Linked DNA regions of Rhodoligotrophos appendicifer. The protein of the gene in region 1 binds, or shares a complex with, the protein of each later gene. Links are inferred from orthologs where the notes say so. Each region holds a gene or a part of one and is shown on either strand. Other genes may lie near its edges.

The links.
Region 2: the proteins of uvrB (region 1) and FKM97_RS13445 are in contact, whole or in part, in a crystal structure (PDB 7EGT), measured with the Thermus thermophilus proteins. The link is inferred for Rhodoligotrophos appendicifer from one-to-one orthologs. Residues at the interface, in WP_096411307.1 of Thermus thermophilus: Glu23, Leu25, Arg26, Asp27, Gly28, Glu29, Arg30, Phe31, Arg55, Glu326, Asp327, Phe328, Glu379, Ser382, Gln383, His398, Gly400, Arg401; in WP_096412145.1 of Thermus thermophilus: His654, Arg656, Phe657, Gln666, Asp668, Glu669, Lys680, Arg681, Leu682, Ser683, Lys685, Tyr686, Ala687.

What each region holds. Positions count from the first base shown.
Region 1 is NZ_VHKL01000005.1:47,492-56,712, reverse strand. Bases 3,066-6,184 are described here. They hold uvrB (excinuclease ABC subunit UvrB), read left to right. Parts: upstream 3,066-3,418; coding sequence 3,419-5,950; downstream 5,951-6,184. Other genes in these bases: FKM97_RS12050 (nuclear transport factor 2 family protein), read left to right, coding at 6,180-6,184; FKM97_RS26925 (hypothetical protein), read right to left, coding at 6,047-6,181; FKM97_RS12060 (SLATT domain-containing protein), read right to left, coding at 3,066-3,255. In the rest of the region: FKM97_RS12075 (SDR family NAD(P)-dependent oxidoreductase), read right to left, coding at 1-392; FKM97_RS12070 (SAM-dependent methyltransferase), read right to left, coding at 492-1,730; alternative ribosome rescue aminoacyl-tRNA hydrolase ArfB, read left to right, coding at 2,186-2,611; more of FKM97_RS12060, read right to left, coding at 2,635-3,065; more of FKM97_RS12050, read left to right, coding at 6,185-6,650; FKM97_RS12045 (nuclear transport factor 2 family protein), read left to right, coding at 6,697-7,128; FKM97_RS12040 (GIY-YIG nuclease family protein), read left to right, coding at 7,376-7,666; FKM97_RS12035 (hypothetical protein), read left to right, coding at 8,395-8,820; gmk (guanylate kinase), read right to left, coding at 8,817-9,221. UniProt on the Escherichia coli protein: The UvrABC repair system catalyzes the recognition and processing of DNA lesions. A damage recognition complex composed of 2 UvrA and 2 UvrB subunits scans DNA for abnormalities.
Region 2 is NZ_VHKL01000005.1:332,565-341,722, forward strand. The notes cover bases 1,892-4,947. They hold FKM97_RS13445 (ATP-dependent helicase), read right to left. Parts: upstream 4,565-4,947; coding sequence 2,219-4,564; downstream 1,892-2,218. Other genes in these bases: FKM97_RS13440 (AzlC family ABC transporter permease), read right to left, coding at 1,892-2,138; clcA (H(+)/Cl(-) exchange transporter ClcA), read left to right, coding at 4,693-4,947. In the rest of the region: FKM97_RS13430 (aminopeptidase P family protein), read left to right, coding at 1-1,139; FKM97_RS13435 (AzlD family protein), read right to left, coding at 1,126-1,428; more of FKM97_RS13440, read right to left, coding at 1,425-1,891; more of clcA, read left to right, coding at 4,948-6,030; FKM97_RS13455 (aminotransferase class IV), read right to left, coding at 6,033-6,848; pabB (aminodeoxychorismate synthase component I), read right to left, coding at 6,832-8,298; FKM97_RS13465 (thioesterase family protein), read right to left, coding at 8,333-8,785; FKM97_RS26945 (hypothetical protein), read left to right, coding at 8,784-8,912; FKM97_RS13470 (FAD-binding oxidoreductase), read left to right, coding at 8,952-9,158. UniProt on the Escherichia coli protein: A helicase with DNA-dependent ATPase activity. Unwinds DNA duplexes with 3'-5' polarity. Translocates on single-stranded DNA with 3'-5' polarity. Initiates unwinding more efficiently from a nicked substrate than double-stranded DNA.

The DNA.
Region 1 (9,221 bases):
CGCTCGATCATGCCCGGGGTCAGCGCTCGCGCGAGGCGTATGCCGGACATAACATTCACCTCAAAGAAGCGCTGCCACTCGCTATCCGGGATCTCGAAGAAGTCCTGCAATGCGAAGATGCCCGCATTATTGACGAGAATGTCGACCGAACCCACCGCATCCACCAAGCTTTCGCAGCCCTCGGCTGTGCCAACATCGGCGGCGACGGCTATGATCTGGGCGCCCGCAACCTCCTGCCGCAACGTCTCGGCTGCCGCATCGAGGGAACTCTGACTGCGACCATTGAGGATGACGCGCGCACCGGCCTCGGCAAGCCCTTTCGCGATGCCTCTGCCGATTCCGGACGTCGAACCGGTCACGAGGGCCGTCTTGCCGGCAAGTGAAATATGCATGAAGTGGCTCCTGTGGCAGCCTTGGGACTGTCGTGGGCATGTATGGACGCAAGGCGGCCGCCGCAAGAAGATCCAGGGATCCTCTGGAGGGCACCGGCGTCACGGGGCGGACAGAGATCGCAGCCTTGCCTCCTCGCTCTGAAGATAATCGCGGGTGATGGGCAGCACGCTGCGGTCGCGGATATACTGGATCTGGTAGTTGCACAGGCCGCCATAGCGGAACGCGCTGCTGGCACCGGCAAGATAGAACAGCCACATCCGATAGAAGCGGGCGTCATACAGCGTCTCGATCTCGGTTCGTGCAGCGACCGCACGGTCGTACCAGAGATCCAGAGTATGAGCGTAATGTAACCGCAGGGTCTCGACATCGGCGGCAATCAGCTTCACCGATTGACTGGCCTCGACGATTTCCGAAAGAGCCGGATTGTAGCCGCCGGGAAAAATGTATTTCGCCGTCCACGGATCGGTCACGCCCGGCTTGCCCAGGCGACCGATCGTGTGCAGCAGCATGACGCCTTCAGGAGTGAGCAGCGACCGGCATTTGCGGAAGAAGGTCCGGTAATGACGCGGGCCCACATGCTCGAACATGCCGATCGAGACGATCCGGTCGAAGCGGCCCTCGACCTGGCGATAATCGATCAGCTCGAACTTCACCCGCTCCGCCACGCCGGCCTCGGCCGCCCGCGTCCGCGCGACTTTCAGCTGCTCCTCGCTCAAGGTGATGCCGAGCACGTCGACATCGGCGACGCGGTTGAGATAGAGCGCCGTGCCGCCCCAACCACAGCCGATGTCGAGCACACGCTGCCCAGGGCTCAGATAAAGCTTCGCGGCAATATGGGCCTTCTTGTCGGCCTGGGCCTGTTCCAGACCGTTGGCCGGATCATTGAAATAGGCGCAGCTATATTGCCGGTCCGAGTCCAGGAAGAGATCGTAGAGCCGGTCCGACAGGTCATAGTGATGGGCGACGTTGCGACGTGAACGCCGTTGCCAATTCAACCGGTCGAGCCCGCCGACCAGCTGAGCGGCTCCGCGCCGGACCAATCCCTTGGCGCGGGTGCCGCCGCCGCGCTCCCAAGGGCGGTTGGCACGCGCCAGATCGAGCAATGCCCTGATATCTCCCTCTTCGATGACGAAGCGCCCTTCCATATAGGCCTCGCCCAGTCCCAGACGCGGGTTGCGGGCGATGGCATTGGGAGCAGACGCATCGAGAAACCGCACCACCACCGGCCGCCGCTTGGGATCGGGCACACCATATTCGTGGCGGGTCCCCTTCGCCTCGATGATGACGAGGGGCCCGGTCTGCACGAGGCGGCGCAGGAATTTATCGAGAAGCCACATCGGCTCGGATCCCATCTGTCGGAGCTAGCAGTTTCTCAAGTCAATCTGCGGAATGCCGGGACCCGAAAAGAATCCACCAAGCACCCGTATGCTGATCAGTCTGAGAGAGCACCCTCGGGACGACCGTAGGATCGCCCCTGGACTTCATGAACCTCAGTCGAACAGGTTTGCAAGTCCCATTGCCAAGCGAGAAGCGCCGTGACAAGCATCCTGGATCGGTTTGCCGGGGGGCCTCCAGGAGTCTGTTGCGTATCTGCGTCGTCGCTACTGACGAAACATCCTAATCTGCCCCAGGAGCTCTGGGACCAACAGCCCTCGTGGTTCAACATCGCCTGCGACTTGGGGATGACCGGTGAGCCGCCGGAGGAATGCCTGTCGAAGTGATCCGGCTAAAGTCTTGCTGGGAGCCTCCACCGGGCCTAGGGATGCGGGATGTGTTCGCAGACGGGCCAGTCATGATCCCCATCACGCCTCATATCAGCATCGACGAGCGGGAGATCGAGGAGAGCTTCATCCGCGCCTCGGGACCGGGTGGCCAGAATGTCAACAAGGTCTCCTCGGCCGTGCAGCTGCGCTTCGACCTCTTGGGATCGCCTTCGCTGCCGGAGGACCTGCGGGACCGCGCCGCCAAACTCGCCGGGCGGCGGCTCACCAAAGAAGGGGTCATCGTCATCACGGCCGCCCGCTTCCGGACCCAGGAGCAGAATCGGGCCGACGCTCTCGCCCGCCTCGTGGCGCTGCTGCAGGAGGCCTCCATCCGCCCCGTCATCCGCCGGGCGACGCGACCGACACTGGCGTCGAAAACGCGTCGACTCACCGCCAAGTCGCGGCGCGGTGTCGTGAAGGCGATGCGCGGTGACCCGGGCGGAGCCGACGACTGAGATCCCGGCTTCGGCCTCGACGCTCAGGCGGCATCACGCGCCGATCGGTCCGCGCTCTCCCTCTGAATGCGCGCTGGCTTGCCGTTGCCATTCCCTTGGCCACTGCTGAGGGCGGCCTCGCCTCTCTCGGCCAGAAGATCGCGCCGCGACAGAGCCGAGAAGAAGCCGGTGGCCTGCTCACGGGTGATCTCCAGCAATTCCTGGCGAAACGGGGCCAGCTTGCGGCGCATCTCTTCATCATTGGCAGCCGTCAACAGCCGGACCCGGTCGCGCAGCTCGATGATGTCGATGCGCCCCTTCTCCCGCAGCTCCCAATAGCCGGCGATCTGGAACGAACTCAGGATCGCCGTGAACAGCCCGGCCATCGCCGGCAGCACCGAGAGCACCACACGCTCCCAGATGCCGAACTGGTTGAGATCAAGGGCCGCGAGCACCGACGTCGCCGTGGTGAGGATGAGGATCGAGAGGGTCAGCAAGGCCCAGCGCCGCGAATATTTGCGGCCCTGGCGGCGATACCAGTCCTCCTCGTATTTGAGACTTTCCTGGAAGCTCTTCTTGCGCTCATAGGCAAGATCCTTCTCCGCTTTCTTTCGATCGTCCATCTCTTTGCCGCCCCTGTTGTGCTCGGTCAGATCTTCGGACATGGCATAGATGCTCTGATTCCCGGTGAGTCCTGACTATGCGCGGCAGAGGCGGGACAAGGCCAGAGAGCGATGGACGTCTCTGCAACTTTTGCGAGAAGTGTCGCTGTTGAGTGACGCATGCAGACCCCTTTCCGCGGCTCCGCCAGCGACCTATATTGCCCCCATGGCAAGACCTCGCGGATTCTCCGAAGCCCATTCCAAACCGATCGTCGGCTCCGTCGCCGATACATTGTCGGCCATGCGTCCGGAGATGCCGCCGCATCTCGCCATGTTCATGCCGCATCGGCCGGAGCGGCCGGAGAAATCCGAAGGCGGCATCCGCTTCACGCTGGCCTCGGACTACCAGCCGGCGGGGGACCAACCCACCGCCATCGCCGAGCTGGTCAAGGGCGTCAACGCGCGCGAACGCGACCAGGTGCTGCTCGGGGTCACTGGATCGGGCAAAACCTTCACCATGGCCAAGATCATCGAGGCCACCCAGCGCCCGGCGCTGGTGCTCGCCCCCAACAAGACACTCGCCGCGCAGCTCTACGGGGAGTTCAAGAGCTTCTTCCCGGACAATGCCGTCGAATATTTCGTGTCCTATTACGACTACTACATGCCGGAAGCCTATGTTCCGCGCACGGACACCTATATCGAGAAGGAATCCTCCATCAACGAGCAGATCGACCGGATGCGGCATGCCGCCACCCGGGCGCTGCTCGAGCGCGACGACGTGATCATCGTCGCCTCGGTCTCCTGCATCTACGGCATCGGTTCGGTCGAGACCTATTCGGCCATGACCTTCGCCATCTCCAAGGGCGAGCGCATCGACCAGCGGCGCCTGCTGGCCGACCTCGTGGCGCTACAATACAAGCGCAACGACGCCGGCTTCCAGCGCGGCACCTTCCGCGTCCGCGGCGATACGATCGAGCTCTTCCCCGCCCACTACGAAGACCGCGCCTGGCGCATCACCCTGTTCGGCGACGAGATCGAGACCATCACCGAATTCGACCCGCTCACCGGGCAGAAGACCGGCGAACTCGACCAGGTCAAGGTCTATGCGAATTCCCACTATGTGACGCCGAAGCCGACGCTCGACCAGGCCACGAAGAAGATCAAAGAGGAGCTGCGCCAGCGGCTGGCCGAGTTCGATGCGGCCGGCCGCATCCTCGAATCGCAGCGGCTCGAGCAGCGCACCTTGTTCGACATCGAGATGATGCAGGCGACCGGCTCCTGCGCCGGCATCGAGAATTATTCGCGCTATCTCACCGGCCGCAAGCCCGGCGAGCCGCCCCCGACCCTGTTCGAATATCTGCCCGACAACGCGCTGGTCTTCGTGGATGAAAGCCATGTCACCATCCCGCAGATCGGCGGCATGTTCCGCGGCGACTTCAACCGCAAGGCGACCTTGGCCGAATTCGGCTTCCGGCTGCCCTCGGCCATCGACAACCGACCCCTGCGCTTCGAAGAATGGGACGCCATGCGGCCGCAGACGGTGAACGTCTCGGCGACGCCCGGCCAGTGGGAGATGAACCGCACCGGCGGCGTCTTCGTCGAGCAGGTGATCCGTCCCACCGGCCTCATCGACCCGCCGGTCGAGATCCGCCCGGTGGCGACCCAGGTCGACGATCTCATCGCCGAAGTGCGCGAGGTCGCCCAGGCCGGCTACCGCTCGCTGGTCACCGTGCTCACCAAGCGCATGGCCGAGGACCTCACCGAATACATGCATGAACAGGGGATCCGCGTCCGCTACATGCATTCGGACATCGACACGCTGGAGCGCATCGAGATCATCCGCGACCTGCGCCTGGGCGCCTTCGACGCCCTCATCGGCATCAATCTGCTGCGCGAAGGCCTCGACATCCCGGAATGCGCCCTCGTCGCCATATTGGATGCCGACAAGGAAGGCTTCCTGCGCTCGGAGACCTCGCTGGTGCAGACCATCGGCCGCGCCGCCCGCAATATCGACGGCCGCGTCATCCTCTATGCCGATCACGTCACCGGCTCCATGGAGCGGGCGCTCGCGGAAACCAACCGACGCCGCGAGAAGCAGCTCGCCTATAACGAAGCCAACGGTATCACGCCGGCCTCGATCCGCTCCAGGATCTCCGACATCCTGTCCTCGGTCTATGAGCAGGATCACGTCACCGTCGGCTCAGGCTTCGCCGAGACCGCCGCCACCTACGGCCACAATCTCGAAACCGTGCTGGCGGACATGGAAAAGCGCATGCGGGAGGCTGCCGCCAATCTCGAATTCGAGGAGGCCGCCCGGCTGCGAGACGAGGTCAAGCGGCTGCGCGCCACCGAACTCGCGGTCCTCGACGATCCCACGGTGCGGCAATCCACGGTCGAGGCCGAGGCCGGACGCCATGCGCCGGAAAAACTCGGTTCGGCCCGCGGCAAGCGTGGCCAGGCCCCCTCCCCCGGGCGGTCGGCTCTGCCCTACAAACAGGTCCGCGAATATGGCGACGAGGCCGCGTCGCTGCCGCGCGACGGCAAGGGCCGGCCGGTTCTTCCCTCGGGCAAGGTGCTGCCCAATCTGGACGAGATCGGTCTCGGCTCCGACCGGGCGACGCCGCGCGCCGAGCATTGGAGCGCGCCGGAAAAGCCGGATTCCTCCACCGCCGTCACCCGCCCCGGTGGCCGCCGCGCGAGCGGCCGCTCCACCGGTGGCCGCCCCGGCACCCACACCAAGCGCGGGCCGAAGCGGTAGACTTTGTCCCCGCTGACGACACCCCGCTCTGCGGCGTGCCGCGCCCCTGCCGCATCGCGCCCCTGGGCCAGGGCTCCCCGAGCCCAAGGGAAACCCTCATCCTGAGGAGGCCCGCAGGTCCGTCTCGAAGGATCCGTCGGTTTCATCGCGTTCCGCAACGTCACCCTTGACGCCGCGCCCGCCCAGGCGCACCCTCCTCCCCGTATAGGCAGGACGGGGATCAAGCATCATGTCCGTGCAACCAAGCAAAAAGGCGCTCGTCACCGAGGCCTATTCAGCCTATGGCCAGGGAAATCCCGCACCTCTTCTTGCCCTTATCGCCCCTGACGCCTGTTTCACCATTCAGGGTCCGGACGAAATCTTTCCCTTTTCCGGCAAGCATTTGGGCCGCAAGGCCATCCTCTCGGCCTTGGCGCTGATCAACGCGACCTTCGCTGCCAAACGCTATACGCCGGAGCTGATCCTCGCCGATGGCGACTGGGCCGCGGTGTGGGTGAACGCCCAGTTCACCGACCGGCGCAGCGGGGCCGACGTCTCCGTCGACCTCATCGACTTCCTCCGCTTCGACGGCGACCTCATCGTCGAGGCCAGGGAGGTCTTCGACAGCGCCGGCATCATCGAGCAAGCCTCAGGCCTCAAGATCGCCAGCCTGATGGGAGCCTCGCCGGTGCTTGCGTCCAGGATCACCGGCACCGGCTGAGGACCGTCCCCCAGCCCCGGCTGGCGCAATACAGGAAGGGCAGACCATGTCCGCTACAGAAGCCAACAAGACCATCGCCCGCATCCTCTATGACGCCCGCATCCGCGAAGACCGCCCCACCTTCTTCGCCCATGTGGCGGAGGATGCCACCCTGCTGCTGCAGGGTCCCGACCTGTTTCCCTATTGCGGCACCTTCATCGGCAAGGCGGCGATGACGGAGGCCATGAAAATGATCCAGGACCAGTTCGACACCCTCACCTACACACCGGAAGTCATGGTCGCCGAAGGCGACTGGGTGGTCGCCTGGATCGATACCGAACTCAAGGACCGGGCGACCCAGCAAATCATCAAGGTCGACCTCGCCGATTTCATCCGCTTCAAGGACGGAAAGGTGGTCGAGTTCCGCGAAGTGTTCGATACGGCAACGACGATCGAGCGGAGCCTGGGCAAGACGATGCGGGAACTCTTGGGGGCTTAGAGCCGCATGAGGGCTTCAGCGCAAGAGAGGTGCGGCCCCTCCACTCGTCATCCTCGCGCGCTCGGCCCCTCCCCACCGTCATCCTCGGGCTTGACCCGAGGATCCAGGATGGCAGGGGAAAGCGTGTACCCCCTTGGCCCCTGGATGCTCGGGTCAAGCCCGAGCATGACGGCTTAGGGGCACGATCGATCCCGCTCGCAACGGCAGTGCCCCTTGACTTGCGCCGCGCTCGCGCCATCGTCCCTTCATGCTGGGGGGCTTCGTCTACATTCTCGCGAGCGGTCGCAATGGGACTTTGTATGTGGGCGTCACCGCCGATCTCGCGGCGCGGGTCCATCAGCACCGCGAGAGGCTCACACCCGGCTTCACGTCTCGACATGGGGTCGCGCGGCTCGTCCATTATGAGCGATACGAGGATATCCGCGAGGCCATCCAGCGGGAGAAGACCCTGAAACACCGGCTGCGCTCCTGGAAGATCGCCTTGATCGAGCGAGACAATCCGCAGTGGCTGGATCTCTACGAACAGCTGAACCTGTAAGGCCCACCCGTTTCCGTCGTCCTCGGTCGCCCAGAGCGCGCGGCCCCCCACTCGTCATCCTCGCGCTCGGCCCCTCCCACCTGTCATCCTCGGGCTTGACCCGAGGATCCAGGACGGCAGGGGAAAGCGCATACCCCTAGGCCCCTGGATCCTCGGGACAAGCCGGTCATCCGCTGCCCCTGGATGCTCGGGTCGAGCCCGAGCATGACGGAACAAGAAAGATCGGTGCCTGCTCAAAGGGCTCTCCCACGATCCGCCTCCACCCTACCCTCCCGAAACTGCTACATCCCCCCCAACTTATCCCCACCCCCTGCCACCCGTGCCATACTCGCCCTGTCTTCGCCATGTGAGGGACGGTTCCGGACCGGCCGGCTCAGTGTGGAGATGCGGCGCTTGCCGGGGCCCGGGTAACGGACGGCTCCGGTGAGAGGCGATCCGCGACGCCCGTGATGTGCCGTGGGCTATTCCATGGCACCGGTCCAGCCCCCACAGGGCCGGGCTGCTGCTCCATCCGGCCCATATGCCGCGCCAGCGCTCGGCAGGTGCCCGGCCCGGGCAGGCACGATCGCCGCAGGGTCCGCCCAAAATCGCCGCGTGAAGCGCCGAGAGGCCGCACCTCTCACTCATCCAGCGTCCTCTCGGCGCTTCACGGCCCTCACCTTCTCCCGACAACCCGGGCGGGGTCTGCACGAGTTTGTCGCCGCCCCTGGCCCCTTCCGGAGTCCCCCATGACCGACCGCCGCCGCACACCCCCCAAGAGCCATCGCTGGCTCGCCAAGCTCGACGAGATGCACGCCTTCTATCGAGGGCTGCCGGCCGGAGACGAAGCCGGCTGCAGAGACAACGAGATCTGTCGCGACCGCCTGCTGGGCACGGAGATCCTGGCCGACATGGAGATCCAACGGCTGGGGCTCGACCGGCCGCTATACAGCTCGCTGCGCCCGGCTCTGCCGCCCCCGTCACCCGCGGAGGAGGCCGAGTGGCACAGCGCGGTCGATCGATTCGAGAAGATGTGCGAGGGTCTCCGCTACGCCAATGCGAGCGCCCAGGCCCACCGCTGCCGCCACGCCCCGTGCCGCCAGGAGCGACACTGCGTCGGCGAGCCCTCCCTCTGCCCGATCACGGCCGAGACACGGGCGCGGCTGGGACGCTAGGTTTGCCGCTCGGCCCCCAGCTCTGCAAGCAACCCCGCAACGAAGGCCTCGAGGCCGGGTTGGCGCTGGCGCCGGACGCGCTCGGCATTCAGGATCGCCTTCAGGCTGTCGAAGGCGTCCGCCACGTCGCGATTGATGATGACGTAGTCATATTCCGCCCAGTGCCTGAGCTCGACGGCGGAATTGGCGAGCCTTCGGGCGATGATGTCGGGGGCGTCCTCGGCGCGGCGCTCCAGCCTCGCCTTTAGTTCGGCGATGGAGGGCGGGAGGACGAAGACCGAGACCACGTCGGCGCGCATGGACTCATACAGCTGCAGCGTGCCCTGCCAGTCGATGTCGAAGAGCACGTCCTGGCCGCGGGCGAGCGCCTGCTCCACCGGCTCGCGCGGGGTGCCGTAGAA
Region 2 (9,158 bases), 280 kb from region 1 along the record:
TGCCGGCGGAGGGCCTTCCGCAATTATTCCTCGATTCTGCCAAGATCGATGCGGCCACCGCCTCTGAATTAGGTGCGGATGTGGAGCTTCATTCGGCGGCCGATTTCGAGCCCGCGCTCCGGCGGCTCGGGGGCGACAAGGTGCGCGTCATGATCGATCCCGCTTGGACGGCGGTGAAGATCCGTGACCTGCTTCGTGAGAGCGGCGCCGAGATCGTTGCCGATCGTGATCCCTGCATCTTGCCCAAGGCGCGCAAGAACCCGGTGGAGCTGGAGGGAGCCCGTGCCGCCCACCGCCGAGACGGTGCGGCCATGGCGAATTTTCTTCATTGGTTTGATCAGACCGCGCCTCAAGCCGGCCTCGACGAAATTGCCGCCGCCGAAGCGCTGGAGGGGTTCCGGGCCGCGACCGGCGAGTTGAGGGAGATCAGCTTCGAATCGATTTCCGCTGCCGGCCCCCACGCTGCCATCCCCCATTACCGGGTCGGCATCAGCTCCAATCGTCCGATCCGGCCGGGCGAGATCTACCTCATCGATTCCGGTGCTCAATATCTCGACGGCACTACCGACATCACCCGCACCCTCATTGTCGGCGAGCCGACGGCGGAGATGCGCGATCGCTTCACGCGCGTCCTGAAGGGCATGATCGCGATCTCGGTCGCCCGCTTTCCCGAACGCACCACCGGCGCCCAGCTCGACAGTTTCGCGCGCGCCGCGCTCTGGCAGGCGGGACTCGATTTCGACCACGGCACCGGCCATGGAGTCGGCAGCTATTTATCGGTCCATGAAGGTCCGGCGCGGATCTCCAAGGCCGGCACGGTGGGCCTCGAGACGGGGATGATCCTCTCCAACGAGCCCGGCTATTACAAACAGGGAGACTATGGCATCCGCATCGAAAACCTGGTGATCGTCTCCCCCGCCGAACCGGTCCCCGGAGGCGACCGGCCGATGCATAGGTTCGAGACGTTGACGCTTGCCCCCATCGATCGGCGTCTCATCGATCCATCTTTGCTGAGCGAGGCCGAGCTTGCCTGGCTCAATGCCTATCACGCCCGGGTCGACGCGGAGATCGGTCCCCGCCTCGACAATGAGCAGCGGCGATGGCTGGCCGCCGCCACGGCTCCCATCACCCGAGAATAGCCCGCATCAGGAGAATCGCCGCGGCACCCACCACCAGCGTGCCGAGCAGCGGCAGCCGGAAGGCGGCCAGCGCCGTGATCGCCCCGGCAATGGTTTCCGCCGGACCGGTCAGGAACAGCACCGGCGTGATGACGGCCGTGAGGACGGCCACGGGCAGGGCCTCGAGGCCCGCCTGCACCCGCGGTGTCAGGGTCACGAACCGCAGCACCAGCATGCCGGCGACACGGGTCGCATAAGTCGCCAGCGCCATCACCAGAATGGCGAACAGGGTGGTGGAATCGACGCTCATGCCTCCTGCTCCCTGTGCGACCGGAAGGTTAGGGCTCCGGCTGCGGTGCCGGCGAGACCGCCGATGACGATATACCAGGGGCCGTCGATCAGCTCATGGGCGACTGCGGCAAACAATCCGCTGATGGCGATGACGATGCCCGTCTTCGGTCCCTTCCAGAACCCGATGACGAGGCCGAGGAACAGTGCTGTGAAAATGAAATCGAGCCCATACCGCTCCGGCGGTCCGAGCCGCGCACCGAGGATTGTCCCCGCCACTGTGCCCGCCGTCCAGGTCACGATGAGCGAGACGGCGATGCCCATATAGTAGGCGGGGTACAGCGGGCGCTCGGACGCGCGCTTCTCCGACAGGGCCCAGACCTCGTCCGTCAGGAAGAACAGATTGAACCAGCGTTCCGCCCGCCCGAAATGCTTGAACTGCAACACCAGGGACACGCCCATGATGGCGTGACGAAGATTGACCGTGAGGGCGGTCAGCCCCAGCAGCGCCCATGGTGCCGGGTCCGTCCAGATGCCGATGGCCACGAACTGTGCAGCACCGGCAAACACCAGGGCGCTCATCAGCCCGGCTTCCAGCGTGCTCAGGCCTTTACCCGCCGCCAAGGCTCCGAAGAGGAGGCCGATGGGCACGGCGGCCGCGGCGATGGGCAATGCGCTGATCACCCCCTGGAAAAATTCGCGGATGGTGGACGGCGGCGGAGTCTCTGGCATGGAAGCACCGGTGATGGCGACACAAGGATCCTTGTGGTGCCTCGCTTACCCCAACCACCCCAAACCCCGCCAGCGGGATTTCAGGCGCGCTCCACGAAGCTCGACAGGACCCGTTTCTCGCCCCCCTCGTCGAAGTCGATGGTGAGCTTGTTGCCGTCCACGCCGGCCACCGTGCCCTCACCGAACTTTGCATGGAGCACGCGCTCGCCGCGCGCAAAGGAGGGCGCATCGCCGCCGTCGCGCGCGATCAGTTCGCCCTCGATGAAATGCGGCACGCTTCGGACGGACTCGCCCTTGTCATAGGCCTGCCGGGCGCGCTTCCACCCGGGTGTCCCATAGTCGGTCTGATAAGGATTCATCGTGTCGAAGCGGCTCTCGCCGAAGGCCCAGCCGCGTCCATAGGAACTGTAATTGGACGAAGACTGCTCGACCTCCACATCCTCCTCCGGCAGCTCGTCGACGAATCGCGACGGCATGGCGCTCTGCCACAGCGCGTGGATCCGCCGGTTCTGGGCAAAGGAGATGTGGCAGGATTTGCGCGCCCGCGTGATGCCCACATAGGCCAGCCGGCGTTCCTCCTCGAGCCCCGCGCGTCCGCTCTCGTCCAGAGATCGCTGATGCGGGAACAGACCTTCCTCCCAGCCCGGCAGGAACACGCTGTCGAATTCGAGCCCCTTGGCCGAATGCAGCGTCATGATGCTGACCTTGTCGTCGCCAGCTTGGTTCTCCACGTCCATCACCAGGGAGATATGCTCGAGGAACCCGCCCATGCTTTCGAAGTCATTCATGGAGCGGACGAGTTCCTTTAGATTCTCAAGTCGCCCTGGCGCTTCCGGAGTGCGATCGTTCTGCCACATCTCGGTATAGCCCGACTCGTCCAGCACCATTTCCGCCAGATCCGTATGGGGCACGCCCTCGAGCAGCGAGCGCCAGCGCCGGAAGCTGGCCGTGAGCTGTCGGAGGGCATTTCGGGCTTTCGCCGGCAGCTCGTCGGTGACGGCGATCGCCTCGGCGGCCCGGAACAGGGAGATCCCCTCGGCCCGGGCCAGCGCATGCACCTTCTTCACGCTTGCATCCCCGATGCCGCGCTTGGGTACATTGATGATGCGCTCGAAGGCGAGGTCGTTATCGGGTTGCGCGGTGATCTTGAGATAGGCGAGCGCGTCCCGGATTTCCTGGCGCTCGTAGAATCGCGGACCGCCGATCACGCGATAGGGAAGGCCCAAGGTGATGAAGCGGTCTTCGAATTCGCGCATCTGGAACGAGGCCCTGACCAGGATGGCGATCTCGTTATAGAGCTGTCCCCGGCCATGCGCGGTTTCGATGGTCTCGCCGATGGTGCGTGCTTCCTCCTCCGCATCCCAGTGGCCGCGGACGACGACCTTGTCTCCCGTCGCCAGATCGGTATGCAGCGTCTTGCCCAACCGTCCCTCATTATGGGCGATCAGCCCTGAGGCCGCGGCCAGGATATGCGGGGTCGAGCGATAATTCCGCTCCAGCCGAATGACCTTCGCACCGGGGAAATCCTTCTCGAACCTCAGAATGTTGTCGACCTCCGCACCACGCCAGCCATAGATCGATTGGTCGTCGTCGCCGACGCAGCAGATATTGTGATGGCCCTGGGCCAGCAGCCGCAGCCACAGATATTGCGCGACATTGGTGTCCTGGTACTCGTCCACCAGCATGTATTTGAACTTGCGCTGATAGATCTGCAGAACCTCCGGATTGTCCTGGAACAGCCGCAGCGGCTGCAACAGCAGATCGCCGAAGTCGCAGGCGTTCAACAGCTTCATCCGGGCCTGATAGGCCTCGTAAAGCTCTGCGCCGCGGCCATTTGCATAGGCATGCGCCTCTCCCGCCGGGACCTGGGAGGGAATGACCCCCCGGTTCTTCCAGCTGTCGATGAGGCTGGCAAGATGCCGCGCCGGCCATCTCTTTTCATCGATATCGGCAAGCGCGATCACCTGCTTGAGCAGCCGGATCTGGTCATCCGTGTCGAGGATGGAGAAATCCGAGCGCAAGCCGGCGAGTTCCGCGTGCCGCCGCAGGATCTTGACCCCGATCGAATGGAAGGTCCCGAGCCATTGCATGCCCTCGACCACGCCGCCGATCAGCATGCCGATGCGCTCCTTCATCTCGCGCGCGGCCTTGTTGGTGAAAGTGACGGCGAGGATCTGGCCGGGAAACGCACGCCCCGTGGCGAGCACATGCGCGAGCCGAGTGGTCAGCACCCGCGTCTTGCCGGTGCCCGCTCCCGCCAGCACGAGAAGCGGGCCGTCGATGGTCTCCACCGCCAATCGCTGCTCCCCATTGAGCGAGCGGAGATAGGGTGCATCCACCGGCGCCATGGCGCGTGCGGCGATCCCCCCTGGCGTCGGACCCGGCGCGTCGTCTTCGAAGTCGGAAAGGTCCAGGGATCGTGCCATCATCTGTGTCCGGAGCAAGGGGCTAAGCCCCTATATAGCACTCCCTCCCTCTGATTCGACCTGTCAGGCGTCTTGAACATGCGCTAAGACCCCGAAAGTTGCTTCGCACACGGATTAGAGGGTCATCGGTGCTGCGCCAGAATACGGACGATCGCATTGGGCAGGCGCGCTATATGGGCGTTGCGGCGCTGGTCGGCATGGGCACCGGCCTCTTGGGGACGATCTTCCATCTTGTCATCGATTACTTGATCCACTGGCCGCAATGGCTGGCCGCTGTCGTGCAGGGACCGTCTCTGGTCCTGGCGGCCGCGCTCATCACCATGGTGCTCACGGTCTGCTCGGTCTTCGTCGTTCGGCGGTTTGCACCGGAGGCGGGCGGCAGCGGTGTGCCGGAGATCGAAGGCGCCATGGAGGGCCTTCGCTTCGTTCACTGGCGCAGGGTCCTGCCCGTCAAGTTTTTCGCCGGCATCGCTGCCATTTCCTCCGGACTGGTACTGGGTCGGGAGGGACCGACGATCCATATCGGCGCCTCCGTTGCGGCGGGTCTGTCGGAGGCCTTCAAGAGCAACGACCTCGAACGCCGCGGGCTCTTGGCGGCAGGGGCTGCCGGCGGCCTCGCCTGTGCCTTCAACGCGCCTCTCGCCGCCGTCCTCTTCGTCATCGAGGAGACCCATCGTCAGTTCCCTTACACTTTCCGCACCTATATGGGCGTGATCGTGGCAGCCTGCGTCGCCGCCATCGTGACCGAGATGATGGCCGGCGTGGGACCGGATCTGGAAATCGCTGTCGCCCAGGTCCCCTTATGGATTTTCCCGGGCTTTCTGCTGCTCGGGGGCCTGATGGGCGTTCTCGGCGTGGCGCTGAATGCCGGGCTCATGCGCATGGTTGAGTTCGGGGCCGAGTGCCAGGCCAACATGCCCTATGTCTATCCGGCCATCGTCGGCTTCCTGATCGGCGCCGTCTTCATCCTCCTTCCTCAGGCGGCCAGCGGCGGCGAGGCGGTGATCATGGCGCTGTCGACGCAGCACACTGGCATCTTCGCCCTACTGCTCTTGGCCACCATCCGCTATCTCACCACGGTCACCAGCTATTCGACGGGAGTGCCCGGCGGGATCTTTGCGCCGATCCTGACCCTTGCCGTCTGCTGCGGACTGGCCTTCGGTACGACATTGGACGCTCTGTTTCCCGGGATCGGGGTCGTCCCCACGGCCTTCGGCATCGCCGCCATGGGCGGTTTGTTTACCGCTTCCGTCCGTGCGCCCATCGTGGGCGTGGCGCTCACCTTGGAGCTGACGGGATCCTACACTCTGCTCCTGCCGGTCCTCATCACCTGCGGGACCGCCAATCTCATTGCCCAATGGCTCGGCGGACGGCCGATCTATGAGCAGCTTCTCGACCGCACGCTCCAGCAGGCCGGCATCGATCCCAACGCAGCCGCCTCCCGCGAGCCGGTCGGCCTGGGCTGAGCTCAGTCCCCTGGGAACGCGAGCTGAGCCTTGATCGCAGCGGCAGCCGCTCCGCTGCGGCCCGCGCCCAGCGGCTGTCCATTGAGGGAGATCACCGACCTCAGCCCCAGGCTGTTCGTGAGGATCACCTCGTCCGCCTGCGCCAGCATGTCCGGTGTCAGCGACCGCTCCTCGGCCTTGGTCCGCTCGATGATCTCCGCCCGCGTCACGCCGGGCAGGGCACCGTCCGCCAGGGGAGGGGTGACCAGCACCTTGTCGATCACGGCGAACAGGTTCGCAGCCGTTCCGGCCACCACATGGCCGCGACTGTTCAGCAGCAGCGCATCGTCGGCGCCATGCTCGCGCGCATTCATCAGCGCCAGGATGTTGTCGAGATAGCCGAGCGCCTTCACGTTCGACAGCGGCGAAAACTCGTTCCGGCGGGTCTTCTCCGAGATGATCACCGAGATCTCCGTCGCCCGCGGTGCGAAGGGCGCTGCAGTGATAACGACGCTCGGCACCGGCGCATCTGGCGGCAGCAGCCCCCGCGGCCCCTGGCCCCGCGTCACCGTCAGGCGCAGCGACCCTTCGGTGAGATCGTTCACGGCGATCACCGACAGGAGCCGCGTGACGAATTCGAAATCCGGCATCTTGACCGGCAGCCTCAACACGGCAAGCCCCTGCCGCAACCGCCGCAGATGGGCATCCAGCCGCAGGATTTCGCGGCCGCGGACGCCCAAGGTCTCGAAGACGCCGTCGCCGAGGGTAAACCCCCGGTCGAGGACGCTCAATCCGGCTGCGGCCTGATCGACGAGCCGGCCATCAATCGAGATCTGCATGGGGTGTTCCAGATGTCAGTTGTACGGCCTCGATCATGGCCCGTGCCTTCACCAGGCACTCCTCATACTCGTCCAGCGGATCGCTGTCGGCAACGATGCCGCCACCTGCCTGGATGAGGATCCGGCCCGCGGCGACCACCGGCGATCGGATCAGGATGCTGGAATCCATGGCGCCGGAAAATCCAAGCCAGAAGGCTGAGCCGCAATAGGCGCCGCGGGGCCCGGCCTCGAGTTCGGCGATGATCTCCATGGCCCGGATCTTTGGCGCCCCGGTGATCGAGCCGCCCGGGAAAGCCGCGCGCAGCAGGTCGATGGCATCGAATCCTGGACGCAGCCGGGCCTGCACCACCGACACGAGGTGGTGGACGCTCGCGAAGCTCTCGAGTCCGAACAGCGTCGGCACCCTAACGCTGCCGATTTCGGCGACCCGCGACAGATCGTTTCGCATGAGGTCGACGATCATCAGGTTTTCGGCCTTGTCCTTTTCGCTGGCCAGCAAGTCGCGAGCCAGCATCGCATCCTCTGCCGGGGTGCGCCCGCGCGGTCGGGTTCCCTTGATGGGGCGCGTTTCGATCGCTCCGCCGGCATCGACGCTGACGAACCGCTCCGGCGACACCGACAGCAGCGCGCTGTCCGCGTCGATGTTCAGGAACACCGAGAAGGGCGCCCGGCTGCGGGCTCTGAGCCGCCGATACAGGTCGAAGCGGCTGAGGCCGGAGGGCAGGGTGGCGGTGAACTTCTGCGTGAAGTTCGTCTGGTAAATGTCTCCCGCGGAGATGTAATCTTTGATTGTTTCGATGCGCTCGACATAGGCGCGCCGTGAGAGCTCGGCGATCACCGGCGCGCGAGTCCGATCGTCCATTGGGGGCATCGGAGATCGAGCCTCTAGCCGCTCGATCAGCCACTCGCACCGGGCTTGGGCGCGGTAGAGCCGCGCCCGTTCATGGGTCTCCGGCAGCCCTGAGGAGAGGATCCAGGCCGATTGCCTTACGCAATCAAAGGCGATGACCAGGTCGTAGAGGCCGACCACCATGTCCCGCGTGACCCTGTCGCTGCCAGCGGGCGACGGCAGGTCTTCGAGATAGCGGTTGAGCTCGTAACCCAGCAGACCGGCAGCGCCTCCCTGAAAGGGCGGCAGGCCGGGAATGGCCCGCATTCGGGCTGAGCGGCAACACGTGCTGAGAATGTCCCAGGGTGATCCGGCCACACGGTGTCCGTCGACGACTACACCCCCTCGGTCCGCCATGATCGTGGAATAGGGGGAGATGGCGATATAGGCATGGCGCGAGCGAGGGGCTCCGGGCTCCGGGCAGTCGAACAGCATGGCCTGGGCGTCCTGTGCGAAGGTCGCAAACAGCTCCAGGGGCTCTGCATAGGGAATGGCATGCACCAGGGGCACCCGTCCGGGGGGCGGGGAGACATCGATGCCCGTTCGAGCGGTAAGTGCCATCCGCCTGTTCCGCCTGTTCGAGGTGCGGCCCGCTTTATCCCTTGCGCGGAATGCCGATCACATGGCCGACCTGGGGCGGCACGGGAAGATGGGCATGGGCCTCATGCATCGCCTTGATCTTTGCCAGCACGTCCTCCGGGAATGGTGTGCTCTTCTTGGTCTGCACATCCACATGCATGCAGATCTGTTCCGAGGTCGCCGCGAGAAAACCCTCCTCTGCATGATACATCTGTTGGAAGAAATGGCAGCGCTTGGCGTCGAAATCCAGGAGCTGCAAGGTGATCTTCACCGGAGCATTGTTCCCGAGTTCGCGGAGATACGTCACGTGCACCTCCAGCGAATAATGCGAGAGCTGCCGCTCTTTGACATAATCTTTGCCGAGCCCGAACAGATCGAAGGCGTCATCCGATGCCAGATCGAACAAAACATTGTAATAGGCCATGTTGAGATGGCCATTGTAGTCGATCCACTGCGGTTGGACTCTCATGACGCTTGATTCGAAGGGTGCGGCATTGCTCATGGGGCTGATCTCGGTTCCGATAGGCCTTGCAGGACGCGTTGGGGCTGTGGTGCTGATCAAGCCATATCAGACCCGGGTGCTGACGCAAGACTGAGCACCTGTTGCAGACGGCGAAAGATCTGGAGACATAGGAATGGCCGAGCCAGCCCGTTTATCGGACGCATCCTCCACGCAGCGGGTCGTCGAACGCCTGCGCGCGATGCTGGGCGAACGGCTGTCGACTGCGCCGGCGGTGCGCGAACAGCATGGCCATGACCAGACCTGGAACGAGCTCGGCCTGCCCGATGCGGTGGCTTTTGTCCAGTCCACAGAGGAGGTCGCCGAGATTGTCCGGCTCTGC